Regions from separate parts of the Bacillus sp. GW823-FHT06A10 genome, predicted to be linked through region 2. Evidence: riboswitches for the same ligand, from Rfam matches in the RefSeq annotation. Region 2 holds a riboswitch; each other region holds the start of a gene.
The links. Region 2 has a riboswitch for lysine ahead of AC1Q8M_RS00670 (amino acid permease). Riboswitches for the same ligand answer to the same signal wherever they lie in the genome.
Positions count from the first base shown of each region.

Region 1: it holds a riboswitch for lysine, as region 2 does, so the genes downstream of both, lysA (diaminopimelate decarboxylase) here and AC1Q8M_RS00670 (amino acid permease) in region 2, are expected to answer to the same signal.
Region 3: it holds a riboswitch for lysine, as region 2 does, so the genes downstream of both, AC1Q8M_RS11440 (amino acid permease) here and AC1Q8M_RS00670 (amino acid permease) in region 2, are expected to answer to the same signal.

Region 1 is NZ_JBXAHT010000001.1:646,717-651,592, reverse strand. It holds gene sat (sulfate adenylyltransferase) at 1-667, opposite strand, end outside; gene AC1Q8M_RS03420 (phosphoadenylyl-sulfate reductase) at 706-1,410, opposite strand; gene AC1Q8M_RS03415 (YezD family protein) at 1,498-1,641, opposite strand; SAM riboswitch class I at 1,714-1,822, opposite strand; gene lysA (diaminopimelate decarboxylase) at 1,938-3,254, opposite strand; lysine riboswitch at 3,435-3,616, opposite strand; gene AC1Q8M_RS03405 (DUF3888 domain-containing protein) at 3,706-4,101, opposite strand; gene AC1Q8M_RS03400 (LTA synthase family protein) at 4,356-4,876, shown strand, end outside.
Region 2 is NZ_JBXAHT010000001.1:116,130-121,005, forward strand. It holds gene AC1Q8M_RS00665 (ABC transporter permease) at 1-612, opposite strand, end outside; gene AC1Q8M_RS00670 (amino acid permease) at 673-2,097, opposite strand; lysine riboswitch at 2,245-2,426, opposite strand; partial or broken gene AC1Q8M_RS00675 (glutamate racemase) at 2,536-2,775, shown strand; gene AC1Q8M_RS00680 (DUF3626 domain-containing protein) at 2,888-3,973, shown strand; gene gapN (NADP-dependent glyceraldehyde-3-phosphate dehydrogenase) at 4,052-4,876, opposite strand, start outside.
Region 3 is NZ_JBXAHT010000001.1:2,241,565-2,246,440, forward strand. It holds gene AC1Q8M_RS11430 (sulfite exporter TauE/SafE family protein) at 19-921, shown strand; gene AC1Q8M_RS11435 (GNAT family N-acetyltransferase) at 958-1,407, opposite strand; lysine riboswitch at 1,792-1,985, shown strand; gene AC1Q8M_RS11440 (amino acid permease) at 2,098-3,564, shown strand; gene AC1Q8M_RS11445 (iron-sulfur cluster biosynthesis family protein) at 3,678-3,983, shown strand; gene AC1Q8M_RS11450 (DNA alkylation repair protein) at 4,017-4,787, shown strand.

The DNA.
Region 1 (4,876 bases), 530 kb from region 2:
CAGCAGGAATATCGTCCGATTTCGTTTCTCCAACGAGTGGATTTAAAAAGAGACCATCTACAATTTCAAGAGCAGATTTTTGAATATACTCATGGGCACGATGTACCGGGTTTCTCGTTTGAAATCCGACTACTGTTTTCCACCCACGTTTTTTAAATTCTTCTCTCGTTTCAATTGGGTCTAAATGATAAGAAGGAAATTGATTATTTTCAAAGCGTTTTGTTAGAATAATAGTTCCTCCAACGTAAACGTTTGGTCGTTCATATAACTTTTTCACTCCTGGATGAACCTCATCCGTTGTTTTATATACAAGTAACGCTTCTTTTTCTTTATCTGGTACGAAAATATCTTCTATTTGAATAGCACCATATATATTTCCATTGTTGACAAGCTTTACTTCCTCTCCGGTCTTCAGGCTTTCTGCGACTTCTTCTGTTACCGGTAATGTAATTGGTATACTCCACACACTACCATTTGCTAAACGAAGCGTCTCTACGACTGAATCATAATCTTCCTTCCCCAAAAAACCAGTAAGCGGGCTATATCCACCTGTCGCCAATAGTTCTAAATCACTTAAAGCAATGTTGTCTAATTTAATTTCTTTTTCAATTTGTGATACATCATATGTCTCATCTATACGGTTTACTAATTCGTTTACTGTGCTCATTTTCTATATCCCCTCTTAGCTTTATTTCAAGATTCATCTTATTGATAATGAAGACCACATTCGGTTTTCACTTTCCCAGCCCATCTACCATCTCTTGAATCGCCACCATCCCCTACAGGTAAAGTACATTTCTCACACCCAATACTTGGATAGCCAACATCATGCAACGGGTTATACGGTAAGCTATGTTTGTATACATATCGCCAAACTTCTTTCCACGTCCAATGAATGAGTGGACAAACTTTAATAGATTGAAAACGATGATCTTGATTTATAAACTTTGTATGCTTACGTGTTTCTGATTGTTCCCTTCTTAAGCCCGATATCCATGCTTTTTCCACGACTAATGATTTTTCTAAAGGTAAAATTTTTCTAATCTTACAACAAAGATTCGGATTGCTCTCCCACAGTTTTTCACCATGCAACTTCGCCTGTTCATCAAGTGTAAGTTCTGGCTGCTTTTCTATAATATTCAATGAAGGAAATCGTTCCCTCACTCTTTGAATTAATTCATATGTTTCTTGAAAATGAACATTTGTATCCAAAAATACAACTTTAGCAGATGGATTTACTTGGTTTATAAGGTGCAGCAATACCATACCTTCCACCCCAAAGCTACATGCGTAGACGATTTCATCTTTATACTCTTCATAAGCCCAATTTAATACTGATAACGCGCCTTTTGTTTCATCTTCTTCCGAAAACGAAACAACATTTTCTTCCCACGTTTCATACGTCAACATGTTTTTTCCCCCTGTAAAAGCAAAAAGACGGTTTTAACCTAATGAAAATAGGTTAAAACCGCCTCTAGTTTTTCTAGTCAGCGCTTTTCACTTTAAACGTACTTTTTCACTTTTCTCTAACTGAATTACTTTTCCATCTTGCACAACAATTGTAATTGAGCCATATTTCATATCAGCAAGCATCGCTTCAATCTTCTCGGATACTTCATCAAAATGTTCCCGTACACCCACGCGAACAGCCCCCCTTTTTATTCATAAAAAAAATCTTTCCCATTTCGAAAAGACTGTTCGGTAATATATTTTACCTTATCTTTCAAAATGGATTCCATTTTGCTGGATTTAGCACCTTGCTTTCTATAAGCAGGTTGCCGAGCTTCTTCGGGCCAGTTCCCTCCACTTCTCTTGATAAGCTTTGTATTTGTATTTTATCACAATTCTGATTTTTTTCAATCCTAGTTTTCCGATATATTTTAATTATTTTATTTTACAAAAAAGGAATTGCCCATCCGAACAACTCCTTTTTCTATTTAAACAAGCTCTTTAATACGTATGCGATCGTTCCCAATAATATTTTCATATGTTTCGCGTTCCACAACTACTTGCGATGTTCCGCCTTTTGCAAAGACAACGGCTGGTCTTCGAATCCGATTGTAATTATTCGCCATCGAGTACCCGTAGGCTCCTGTACAGGAAACTGCTAGTAAATCAGCAGAAGCGACTTTCGGTAAATGAATATCCCAAATCAACATATCTCCGCTCTCACAACATTTCCCCGCAATCGAAACGAGTTCCTCATTCTCATCATTCCCTCGATTCGCTAACATTGCTTCATAACGCGCACTATATAAAGCAGGTCTTAAATTATCTGTCATTCCACCATCGACTGATACATATTTCCGAATACCAGGAATATCTTTCACAGACCCAACTGTATAAATTGTTGTCCCAGCATCACCTACAATGCTACGGCCTGGTTCAATCCATATTTCTGGCAATGGATATTCACATACAGTAAATTGTTCTCTCACTGCACTTGTTACAGCTCGCACATATGTCTCAAGAGTTAACGGTGTATCCGACTCTGTGTAGCGTATTCCAAATCCCCCACCTACATTTAACACTTTTACTACATAGTTTGTTTGCTCTCTCACTTCTTCTAAAAATTGGCGAAGAACTTCAATCGCTCGAACAAAGCCAGCTGTTTCAAATATTTGCGATCCGATATGTGAATGAATCCCTAGCACATTATAATTGGATTTTTGTAAAGCAAATCCAATTGCCTGCATCGCTTGACCGTTTGAAACGCCAAATCCAAATTTCGAATCATCTTGGCCTGTTGTAATATATTCATGTGTGTGCGCCTCTACTCCAGGCGTTACACGAATTAATATGTTCACAAACTTTCCATGTTGCATCGCTAAATCGTGTAAAACTTCTAATTCAAAGAAATTATCTACGACAAAACAACCGATATTCGCCTGAAGAGCCATCACTATCTCTTCTTCTGTTTTATTATTTCCATGAAAATGAATACGTGATGCTGGAAATCCTGCTTGGAGCGCAGTATATAATTCTCCTCCAGAAACAACGTCTAATGACATATTCTCTTCACGAGCTACTCGGCACATCTCCATGCACAAGAACGCCTTGCTTGCATATGCTACTTGATAAGAGAAACCACTTTCTTTAAAAGCACGATGAAATGCTCGGCATTTTCCTCGAATAGACTCTTCATCGTATACATAAAGTGGTGTTCCGTATTGCTTTGCTAGCTGCGTCGTATCGCACCCTCCAATTTCTAAGTGTCCTTGCCCATTAATTCGGCTTGTGCCGTGTAAATACATTTAAATTCCTCCCTTATTTCCTCTAAAACTCATAACCCCAATCTTCTATTCATTGCAGCACGCTTTTAGATAGACAAAAAACGCGCGGAACAATGTTCACACGCGTTTCTTATTAGGAAAAATATATATTGAAAAAATAAACGAGTTGTTATCTCCTCAAAATAAGAAACCGCATCAACATCTCCAAATAGCTCTCCATAAAATAAATCTTATGACAGTACTACATTTATTCAATGTAGTCCCAATATATGAATAAGATGGTTATTCTTATATTTCGGCAATAGTCCCTTTCAGCCTATGATCACAGATTCCATGAAATCTCCCATAGCTTACTCTTTCCTATCGCGGCCTCTACCTTTGAGAGTAGATGAGGTAAGTCTATTTAATTTTCAAACATCTAATTGTTGCTATTAACAATACCAAAGGGCCATTTTATTTGTCAAACAATTTTTTATATTGTTTTTTTGCAGTTTAATTTTGTATCATTTGGTAAGCGCTTTACTGAAATCTTTGTCACTTCCCATTCGCCTTCTTCGTTATTAAATGTAATCGTTACCTTCTCAAATGGGGGAGCAATTTTCCCCGCAACACGTTCATACTTTGTCACTTCAATACTTGCTTGAAATAAATATGTACCGCTATACACTTTTTTTAAACTAATAATTTTAGGGCATTGATACGGTTTCAAACTTCCATATTGTTTTTCAATTGCTTTATTTATTTTTGGAAATAAAACAGAATAAAGTGCATCTTCCATAAGAGGTGCATCATATTGAGCTATTGACACACTCGGTGAGGTAAAAAGTATAACACTACTGCATGCTATAAAATATAATAATTTTCGCATTATAACCTCCGTATTATCACGCGATTCTTTCTGCGTACGATAATTATCATACATAGAAATTCTGTTTTATTGTCTCCCACCACTCTTTTTCTACTCGATTATTATAAAAAAGCCCACAACTCTCTTTTATTTTCGTATAATGATACTCATAGTATAATAATCATAATAACAAAGGACTGTTCGTATATATAAAATGAGTCGTTAAGCAAACTGACTCACAAGAACTGTCATGCTTTTTAGGAGAGGAGTATATTATGCTACAACATCTGTTTCCAAAACTGCGATTTGCACTCGTTGCAGTCGTTTTACTATGGATTAAAACATATATTGTGTACAAGCTAGCATTTGATATTAAAATTGATAATTTCTTTGAAGAATTCATGCTTTTTATTAATCCACTAGCTGCGTTACTTTTATTTTTCGGCTTAGCTTTACTTGCATCTAAGTACCGAAACCGAATTATAATTGGAATCAGTTTTATACTGTCATTTATTTTATTTGGAAACGCAATGTTTTATGGGTTCTATAACGATTTCGTTACTTTCCCGGTTTTATTCCAAACAAACAATATGGCTGATTTAGGGACAAGTATAAAAGAACTCTTTACGTACAAAACATTACTTTTATTTGCAGATGCAATTATTTTAATGTTTATTTCGCGTAAATTCCCATCATTTGGCGACAAAACACCACTTTCCCGCTCAGAGAAGCGAACTTTCTTTAGCGGTGTAACAGCTTTATTAGCACTACAAATTGTTGTATCAGTTATTTATAA
Region 2 (4,876 bases):
TTTTTTCGTATATAGAAGTAGGAAAGCAAGTAGTAAAAGTAGTCCGCCTAATATGAGAACATTTGCGGAATAAAACAGCATGTAAATGATTAAGGCATTACAAGTAATACGGATGATCAGCCATATGTTTTTGTCGTGACTATCACGCCACATCCAATGTATGTACATGTTCCAAGCTTTCGTAATCATTAATACGATAAAGATTGTACACAAAAAAGGTACAGTTAATTGCAATGATTGCATAGCAAGTGGAACGAGAATAAGGAACGTAAATAACAATGGGAAAAGCTGAATGATGTAATTGTATAGAAGAGATTTTTTGAAATAAGATGTTAATTTCTCTTCTAGTGCTAGTAAATAGACAGCATCAGGTTTTTGAATAAATGTACGGATAGGGCATCTCGTTATAATGAATGTAAGTACAATCGTGATGAGTAGTAAAGATATTCCTTTAGAAGGAGATGTTTTTAGAAACTGAGCATAGTAGTATGCGCCAACGCATGAAATAAAGATAAAGCTATATAGTAAACTGTTAATCATACGTGCAAAGTATGTAATGATATTTTGAATATGTTGTTGGAAGCGACTGCTCCATAGCGATTCGATTGACATGTTTTTCACCTCTTTGTTCTATTATATATGTTTTACAAAAGAAAAAACGAGCAAATTGCGTTATGCAACTTGCCCGTTTTTCTTTTCGTTATTTTTTTTCTGATCACGATTCATTAATGGATAGAAAGCAAATCCAATTACGAATAAACCAATTCCGAGAAGGAACGTTTTTATATCGGATGCGCCGGTTTTAATAACCCATAGTGCGTAGCAAAGTGCGATAACTGCGACTATGCCATCTGTAATTCTTGCCCGCATTTCATTTTTATATGTTTCACCAGTTGCGACTAGTTTTAACTGGAAGATTGGTGAAACGAGATATGGAATGAGGTAGGCCAGTGTTGATACGGTAATAACGAATGTATAAGCTTCCGCAATGGTTCCTGATAATGTTGAGAATAGGAACACTTGCGACATAATGTTTGTTAATCGTAATGAGTAAATTGGACTTCCTTTTTTATTTGTTTTTGTGAAGAAGGAAGGGAAGAAACCTTCTTTTGCTGCTTGATATGGTACTTCTGAGCTTAATAAAATCCAGCCTAAGATAGAACCGAACAGGGAAGTAAGAGCAAGTAATGCCATCAGTTTCCCGCCGCCATGACCCATTGCAGCGTTTAGTGCATCTGCTAATGGACGTTCAGAAGTTTGTAATTTATCAACGTGAAGTACACCCATTGTTAAAATTGTAATTCCTAAGTAAATCGCAACTGTAATAAGTAATCCCGCAACTGTTGCACGTTTTACCGTTTTTGGAGAAACAGCACGGTTTGATAAAAGAACGGCTGATTCAATTCCGATAAACGCCCAAAGCGTTGTAAGAGCAGCTAAATTTACTTGTGAAAGAAGACCATGTGATACACCTGATTTATCAATCATCGGCGTGTACCATTGTCCAAACTTAGAAGCTTCGAATGCAAATAACGTAACGACGATGAATAAAAGGAATCCAGTTACTTTCGTTGTTGTTGCTAAGAAGTTTAGTTTTCCAGCTCCGCTTACACCATTTGTTAATATAATATGAGTTCCCCAAAGTAAGATGGAACAAATCGTAAATGTAATTAGTTTTCCGACTTCTATGTTAAAAGAACCGATTGAAAATAGTAGTCGCGTATCTTTCATAATTGGGAAGAAGAGTGATAAATATCCCGCAAATGATGTAATGATGGCAACGTTACTTGCCCAGTTTGCAACCCAATATCCCCATACCATACTGAATCCAGCCATTTTTTTCTTTTTTGGTGTTGAGAATAAAGCATATGCATGACTTTGTGGTCCTGTCGTTAAATCAGGACGACGAATTGCTAAATTACCGAAAACAAGAGCTAGCATTAAAACACCAAACCCTGTTGTTAACCAAGCTAAAGTGACACCGAGTGGGCTTGCTGTTTGTGCCAACGTACTTGGCACCATGAAAATACCAGCGCCAACCATGTTACCGACAACGAAAGCTGTTAGTACCCAAAAGCCCCATTTTTTTTGTTGCATAGAAAATACCTCCAAAGTTAGTATAACCAAGTCAAGCGAGGAGATATGTATGTCTTCCTGAGTCAGGAAGAGAAGTCCCAAACAAAACAAAAAAAGCACGTAATCTGCCGCTACATGCTTTCTATCTTATAAGAAACCCACGACATACCTCTCGATAGCTCTCCACAAACGAAACGTTTGTGACAGTTCTGCACTTATTAAATGCAGACCCAGCAAGCGTGCATGGTGGACACGACTTACTTCGGCAACCATTCCTTTCTCATTCCTTCATCAATGCCACTACATCTCCTGAAATGATACTCTTAATGATTGCAACCTCTACCTCACCGAGATACGAATGAGGATTTAAATATTAAATTAACGTCTTTAAGAGTAACAAATGTATTTTTATACGTCAATGGATATAGTAATAATCAGATTATAGAGAAGAGTTTGTGATTAAAAAGGGGGTTAGGAGAAGATGTAACGATTATTAGTTCTGCAGAAGAAACAGCGATAGAGTTAAGTACCATTTTACAGCACAAAGGAATTTTGTCTGACAATCTGAATCCGAAGCATCGTTTTTTTACAACGGGATCTGTTTTATCATTTGAACATATTGCTGAGCGATGGCTAGGATATCACATTTCTGTAGAATGTGTGGATTTACCCGTAAAGAATGCTCGTATCTGTAATTAGACTGTATTAAAGTACTTTTTGTTCAATAAATTAGGTTAATTGCATAAGAAGGAAAAAATGCACTTTTAATTGAAAGGATTAAGGTCATTTCAATTAAAGGGGAGATTGGATTATGGAATTATCAAGATCTCAATTATTTGCTTTAGAGTATATTTCAAAATATGCAGAGAACGAAAAACGTGAGGCTAAAGCAACGATTAATCATATACTTAAAATGTCTAATATTACAGATGAAATATTTGAAGAAGCTGTCGCTAATTTAAAATCTCATGCAAGGATTGCTTTACACTTTCATCCAGACAGACTTGATTCGAGTATGAAAAGTGTTGCTGAAGCATTGTTTGAGCAAGGAGTATATAAAAGTCAATTTGAAACATTACTATCTAATGGAAGCGTATCTGCTTACCCTGGTGGTGAACGTGACCTTTGGGAAAAGAGAATATTTGGAGGGGCATATCAATTAGAAGGCGTAACGAATGAGCAACGGCCAAAATACGGAGCGCTAAATTTAATGTTACATCCAGATGGGCCGGCTCCGCGTTTTGGTTCATGTTATTTTCTTTTATCTCCAAAAGTTTCTTCGCGCTCTACATATACGTATTTAGATTCGCATCAAGATCCGAAAGAAAAGGGGACTTATGAGGAGTTTGATATGATTTTAGTTGCTCTTTTGGAAGAGACATTTGTAAGAGATTTTGCAATTGGTGAAGGAAATTTGACTCCAACAATATTAATTAATCATTTACTGGCTAATCTGAAAAGGCCGTTTATAGATTTAGTAAGCAAAGAGCCAGCCCGTAATCTTAATCATTATATTGAAGCGCAGATTCATGGAGAGATTTCTCTGAAAGAAGACGTAGAGGTGCTTGTTGCAGATCCTTCATTTAAGGGTACGGATGTAGGAAGAGTTTTAGAAGAAATTTGCCTGAAGTATGCTATTGATTTGTATTGGCACATCGGTTTTGTACTTGCGGTAGACGAAGTTCCGATGGATTTTAGAGGTTCAAAAATGCCATCTTTAGCAAGACGCATTGCACGGAATAATTGTATCGATGCAAATATAATTGGCTCTGCTGTAGTGGATTTGAATCGCAATCCATTATCTTGGAGTGATCGTGGAACTTATGAAGAAGTGCTTCAGGAATTAAAATTATTATGGCATGTTTTAGTTCGATTTGGAAAACCAAATCGGAAGTAGAATGAAATACTCCGTTTTTGGAGGTATTTATATAGAAAAGAAGCTGATCTATAAATAGATCAGCTTCTTTTTATAAGATTAGACTAAGTTTAATACAGTTACTTTTTCACGTGTCATAGACTCAAGGCTCTTACGAATACCTTGTGCGCCCATACCTGAACCTTTTACACCGATGAATGGGAAGTGGTCAGGGCCGCGCTCTGTGCGTCCGTTAATTTGAACAGAACCAGTTTCGATTTTGTTAGCAATTGCAAATGCTTTGTTAATGTCTTTAGTGAAGACACTTGCTTGCAGACCGAACTCTGATTTGTTAGCAATTTCAATTGCTTGTTCATCTGAAGAAACGCGGATGATTGGAAGGATTGGGCCGAATGGCTCTTCCCAAGCAACTTTCATTTCTTCTGTTACGTGATCGATTAATGTTGGGTAAATTAAGTTACGCTCACGTTTGTTACCGATAACGATTGTAGCACCTTTTTCAACAGCATCGTCAACTAAACCTTGAACGAAATCAGCAGACTTGTCGTCGATTAATGGAACGATTGTGCTGTCTTGTTCTGGAGATCCAACTGATAGTTCAGCTACTTGCGCTTTTAATAAGCTAACAAGCTCGTCTGCTACGTTTTCGTGTACAAGTACACGTTTAATAGCTGTACAACGTTGACCAGAGTAAGAGAATGCACCGCTTACGATATGGTTTGCAGCATCTTGTAAGTCAGCATCTTCACGAACGATACCAGGATCTTTACCACCAAGTTCTAATACAAGTGGAATCATTGAAGCTTTTTTCGCTAAATGTTTACCTGTGTTTGTACCACCTGTGAACGATACCATATTGATGCCTTCGTGTTCTACTAAGTAGTCACCAATTACAGAACCGCGTCCTGTAGCTACGTTTACAAG
Region 3 (4,876 bases), 2.1 Mb from region 2:
ATTACAGGGGGATTATTTATGCAGAAATTAATTGTCTTTGCTATTATCGGATTTTTCGCTCAATTGATCGATGGAGCACTTGGAATGGCGTATGGGGTAACGTCTACTTCACTATTATTAATGTTTGGTATTGCACCGGCTGTAGCTTCCGCGTCCGTTCATTTAGCTGAAGTGGTTACAACTGCAGCTTCTGGCGCATCTCATATCAAATTTGGAAACGTTGATAAATATACCGTTTCTAGACTTACATTACCTGGGGCAATCGGCGCATTTGTTGGGGCATGTTTTTTAAGTAATTTGCCTGGCGATGTAATCAAACCGTACATTTCCGTATTTTTATTTACTTTAGGGGTTTATATTTTATTACGATTCATCATTCAAAAACAAATTGTCACTTCAAATAAGCGTATGTCTGCAAAACAACTTGTGCCGCTTGGTTTATTCGCTGGATTCGTTGATTCAACTGGTGGCGGTGGTTGGGGGCCGATTACGACGCCTGTTCTTCTAGCAAGAGGAAATGAAGCTAGAAAAGTTATTGGATCTGTAGATACGAGTGAATTTCCTGTTTCACTCGCTGCAACAATTGGCTTCTTCATCTCACTTGGCTGGGAACAAGTAAGCTGGGTTTGGGTATTTGCGTTAATGCTTGGCGGTATTGTCGCAGCTCCAATTGCTGCATGGTTAGTTCGTATCGTTCCAGCACATTTACTTGGGGTATTAGTTGGCGGTCTTATTATCTTTACGAATATACGTACACTGCTTACTACATTTAAAGTGGATCCAACTATTATTTCACTTTCTTACGTTGCAGTTGGTCTTGTCGTTATTATTTCTATTTTCATTGCTGTTCGAAATCATTCCAATCGTCCTAACGCATCAACGGCTGAGTATCCAAATGATCAGAAGCAAATGCTACCATAACTATAAGAAATACCGCCCAATTTAGAGCGGTATTTTTTATTTTTCTATTTTCCAATTAATCATCGTTTCTGTAGCATTTACTCTCTTCATATGTAACTTTTCTAAAACACGAATCGAACTATAATTATCTAGAAGTGTCTCTGCAATTATTGTTTCTACCTCTCCTGTTTTGAAAGCCCAATCGATTAGTTCTCTTACAGCTTCTGTTGCATAGCCCTTATTCCAATATTTCTCAATAAATCCATAGCCAATTTCCACTGTTTGATTCTCGTTTGGTTTCCCTTTAAACCCAATATCACCTATAACGCTATCATCTTCTTTCCGAAGAACATACCACGCGCCCCATGGTAATATAGCTGCATCTTGTTTTACATTCTTTACATGCCCTACAATATGCGGACCGCTATTGTATCCTTGCTCGTTAGCAATTTGAATTCTCTCTTCTGTACACGGCACTATATAGAGCCTTTCTGTTTCTAATTTCATATTGATTTCCCCTTTTCAATTAAACAATACCCCAATTTTACTAAAAATAAAAAGAATATTCATCCTATTCGTTAAATTTATACTTATTCTTTGAAACGAATTTAAGGAATAATCCTCTTTTGATAGTTATGTCGAATTATATTTTTCTGAATTTTCTTTTAATTTAGAGGATTTTTCAATATTTTTTGCGAAACATTTGTATAACAATTTTTTCTTTGCTTATTGCTACATAATAGTAGGTTCGGGTGGAGTTTTGCAAGCGTTTCCTATACAATAACCGATATTTTTTGACTTTTCCTAACAAAATATCTTGCAATATATTCAGAAAGTCATTACAATTGCCATATATTAAAAATCTTAGCAATATATAAATCCTCATCAATCCGATGAGGTAGAGGTTGCGACTTTTAATAGTAAAACGGACGAGACACAGAGAATGTCAGCTGACTCCGTTTGAAAGGAAAAGTTGCCGAAGTTTATATTTCTTCTCTGGAAATATGAGCTGGGGCTGTCTCCGAAAGGAACAGAACTGTCACGTTTACAAAATTACCGTGTAAACGTGGGGTGCTATCTTAACGGAAGGGTATGATGGGGTGGTTATTTGTGAAACGTTCCGCCAAATTCCTTTGGCGGTTTTTTGTATTTTTCTCCCCCGCTCCTTCCTAACCTACAAGAAAAGGAGTGTTGAACATGAATAGCGCAACAAATCAATCTACCTCTAAAACGCAAACTACACAAGGACAAGGTGAATTAAAACGCGGATTAAAATCTCGTCACCTTACGATGATTTCTCTCGGTGGTACAATTGGTACCGGACTATTTCTTGCCAGCGGTGGTGTCATCCATACAGCTGGACCTGGTGGCGCATTAATTGCATACGCCGCAATTGGAATTATGGTTTATTTTTTAATGACAAGCTTAGCTGAACTTGCAGCTTACATGCCTGTTACTGGATCTTTTAGCACGTATGCAACAAAATTTGTTGATCCATCACTTGGCTTTGCACTTGGATGGAACTATTGGTATAACTGGGCAATTACGATTGCTGCTGAACTTGCAGCCGTAACATTAATTATGAAATTTTGGTTCCCAGATACCCCTTCTCTTATTTGGAGCGGATTATGTTTAGCTATTATTTTCCTTTTAAACTATTTATCTGTTAAAGGGTTTGGTGAATCTGAATATTGGTTCGCACTTATTAAAGTAGTTACGATTATTATCTTTTTAATTGTTGGTTTCATGATGATTTTTGGAATTATGGGCGGTGAAACGGTTGGATTTAAAAACTTCACTGTTGCAGATGCACCATTTAACGGCGGTATCATGGCAATTATCGGTGTGTTTATGGCAGCTGGTTTCTCATTCCAAGGTACTGAACTATTAGGAGTAGCTGCTGGTGAAACGTCTGATCCAGAACGTAATATCCCAAAAGCAATTCGTTCAATCTTTTGGCGTATTCTTTTATTCTATATCCTTGCGATTCTCGTTATCGGTTTATTAATTCCTTATACAACTGAAAGCCTTGCTGCAAGTGATGTTACAGTAAGTCCGTTTACACTTATTTTTGAAAAAGCGGGCGTTGCCTTTGCTGCTTCTGTTATGAACGCTGTTATTTTAACTGCTGTACTATCTGCTGGTAACTCTGGTATGTATGCATCAACTCGTATGCTTTGGGATTTAGCTCGCCAAGGAAAAGCACCAAAGTTTCTTGGTAAATTAGATAGCCGCGGTGTACCTGTTAACGCGTTAATCGTAACGTCAATTGTTGGGAGTATTGCTTTCATTGCTTCTTTATTCGGTGATGGTGTTGTATACATTTGGTTATTAAACGCATCCGGAATGTCTGGTTTTATCGCATGGGTTGGAATTGCAATTAGTCATTACCGTTTCCGTAAAGCATATATCGCACAAGGAAAAGATTTAAATGACTTACCATATAGAGCAAAATGGTTCCCATTCGGTCCAATCTTCGCATTTACACTTTGTATCATCGTAATTTTAGGACAAAACTACGGCGCATTTATGGGTGAAGCAATTGATTGGAACGGTGTACTCGTTTCTTACATCGGTTTACCACTCTTCTTAGTACTATGGTTAGGTTATAAATTTACGAAAAAAACAAAAGTGATTCCACTTGATAAATGTGAACTAAAATAAAGTGAAACGAGCAAACAAATTTGTTTGCTCGTTTTTTGTTGCAAACCTCTTTACTTCCCTATTGCTCCTGTTTTTGCAATAATAAAGGAAATATAAATAAAGGTTGGGATACAATGAACATTCGCATTACTGATGAAGCGAAAGCAGCTATACATAGATTAGAACTTGAAGATAAAAAGATCGTTCGCATTAGAGGAACAATGACGAACTCTTGTAGTATTTTCGTTGATGTCGATTTAATTTGGGATACATATAACGCAGATGATGTTGTATATGAAGATGCAGAGCTTATCGTACAAATGGATTCATTCACGAAAGACTACACTGGTGATACCGTGAAACTTGATTATAAGACGACAGGTTTTAGTATTACGACTCCGAGTGAGACTTTGGTTTATGGATTGTCGATTAAAAAATAAAAATTGTTTTCATTTGACCACCGAGGTGAAAAAATGGGTAAATATATTCCGTTAAAATTTTTATTTAATGAAGAATTAGCAGAAAAAATAGCTGATTCTATTTGTAAACACGATCCTTGTTTCTCTAAAAGCATCTTTGTAGATTCTGTAGCTTGTAAAGTTGAAAATTTAGAGTTAAAACAGCGTATTGAAGTAATTGCAGATGAATTACACAATGCTTTACAAAAAGATTTTAATGCCGCAATACATATATTACTGAAAACATTAGGACCAGAAAATACAACAGAAGTAGGCACATTTACAAATGGATATATGTACATGCCTGTTGCAAAATACGTTGAAAAATATGGGCTTAACGATTTTAAAATCTCGTTTAATGCAATGTATGAAATAACGAAAAGGAATACTGCTGAATATGCCATTCGGCCCTTTCTTGAAACATACCATGAAGATACACTAAACATATTACAACAGTGGATTCATGATGAAAACAGCCACATTAGGAGATTAGTTTCTGAAGGTACAAGACCAAGGCTTCCTTGGGCTAAAAAAATAGGAGCTCTAAAAGGTGATTTTAAGTACAATTTACAACTTCTTGAACCATTAATGAATGACCCTTCTAAATATGTTCAAAAATCTGTAGCCAATCATATTAACGATATTACGAAAGAAGATAAAGAACTCGTTTTTCAGTGGTTACAGCAATTACGTGATAAACAGCATCCTATTAATCCTTGGATTATAAAACATGGATTAAGAACAGTTATTAAAAATGGTACTTTACCAAAAGATTTTTGTTTTTGAGTATATTAAACAAAAACGCTATCTTTTCCTATGATTCTAGAAAAAGAATAGCGTTTTTTTACTCGTCCAGTATTTAGTAGGTATAACTT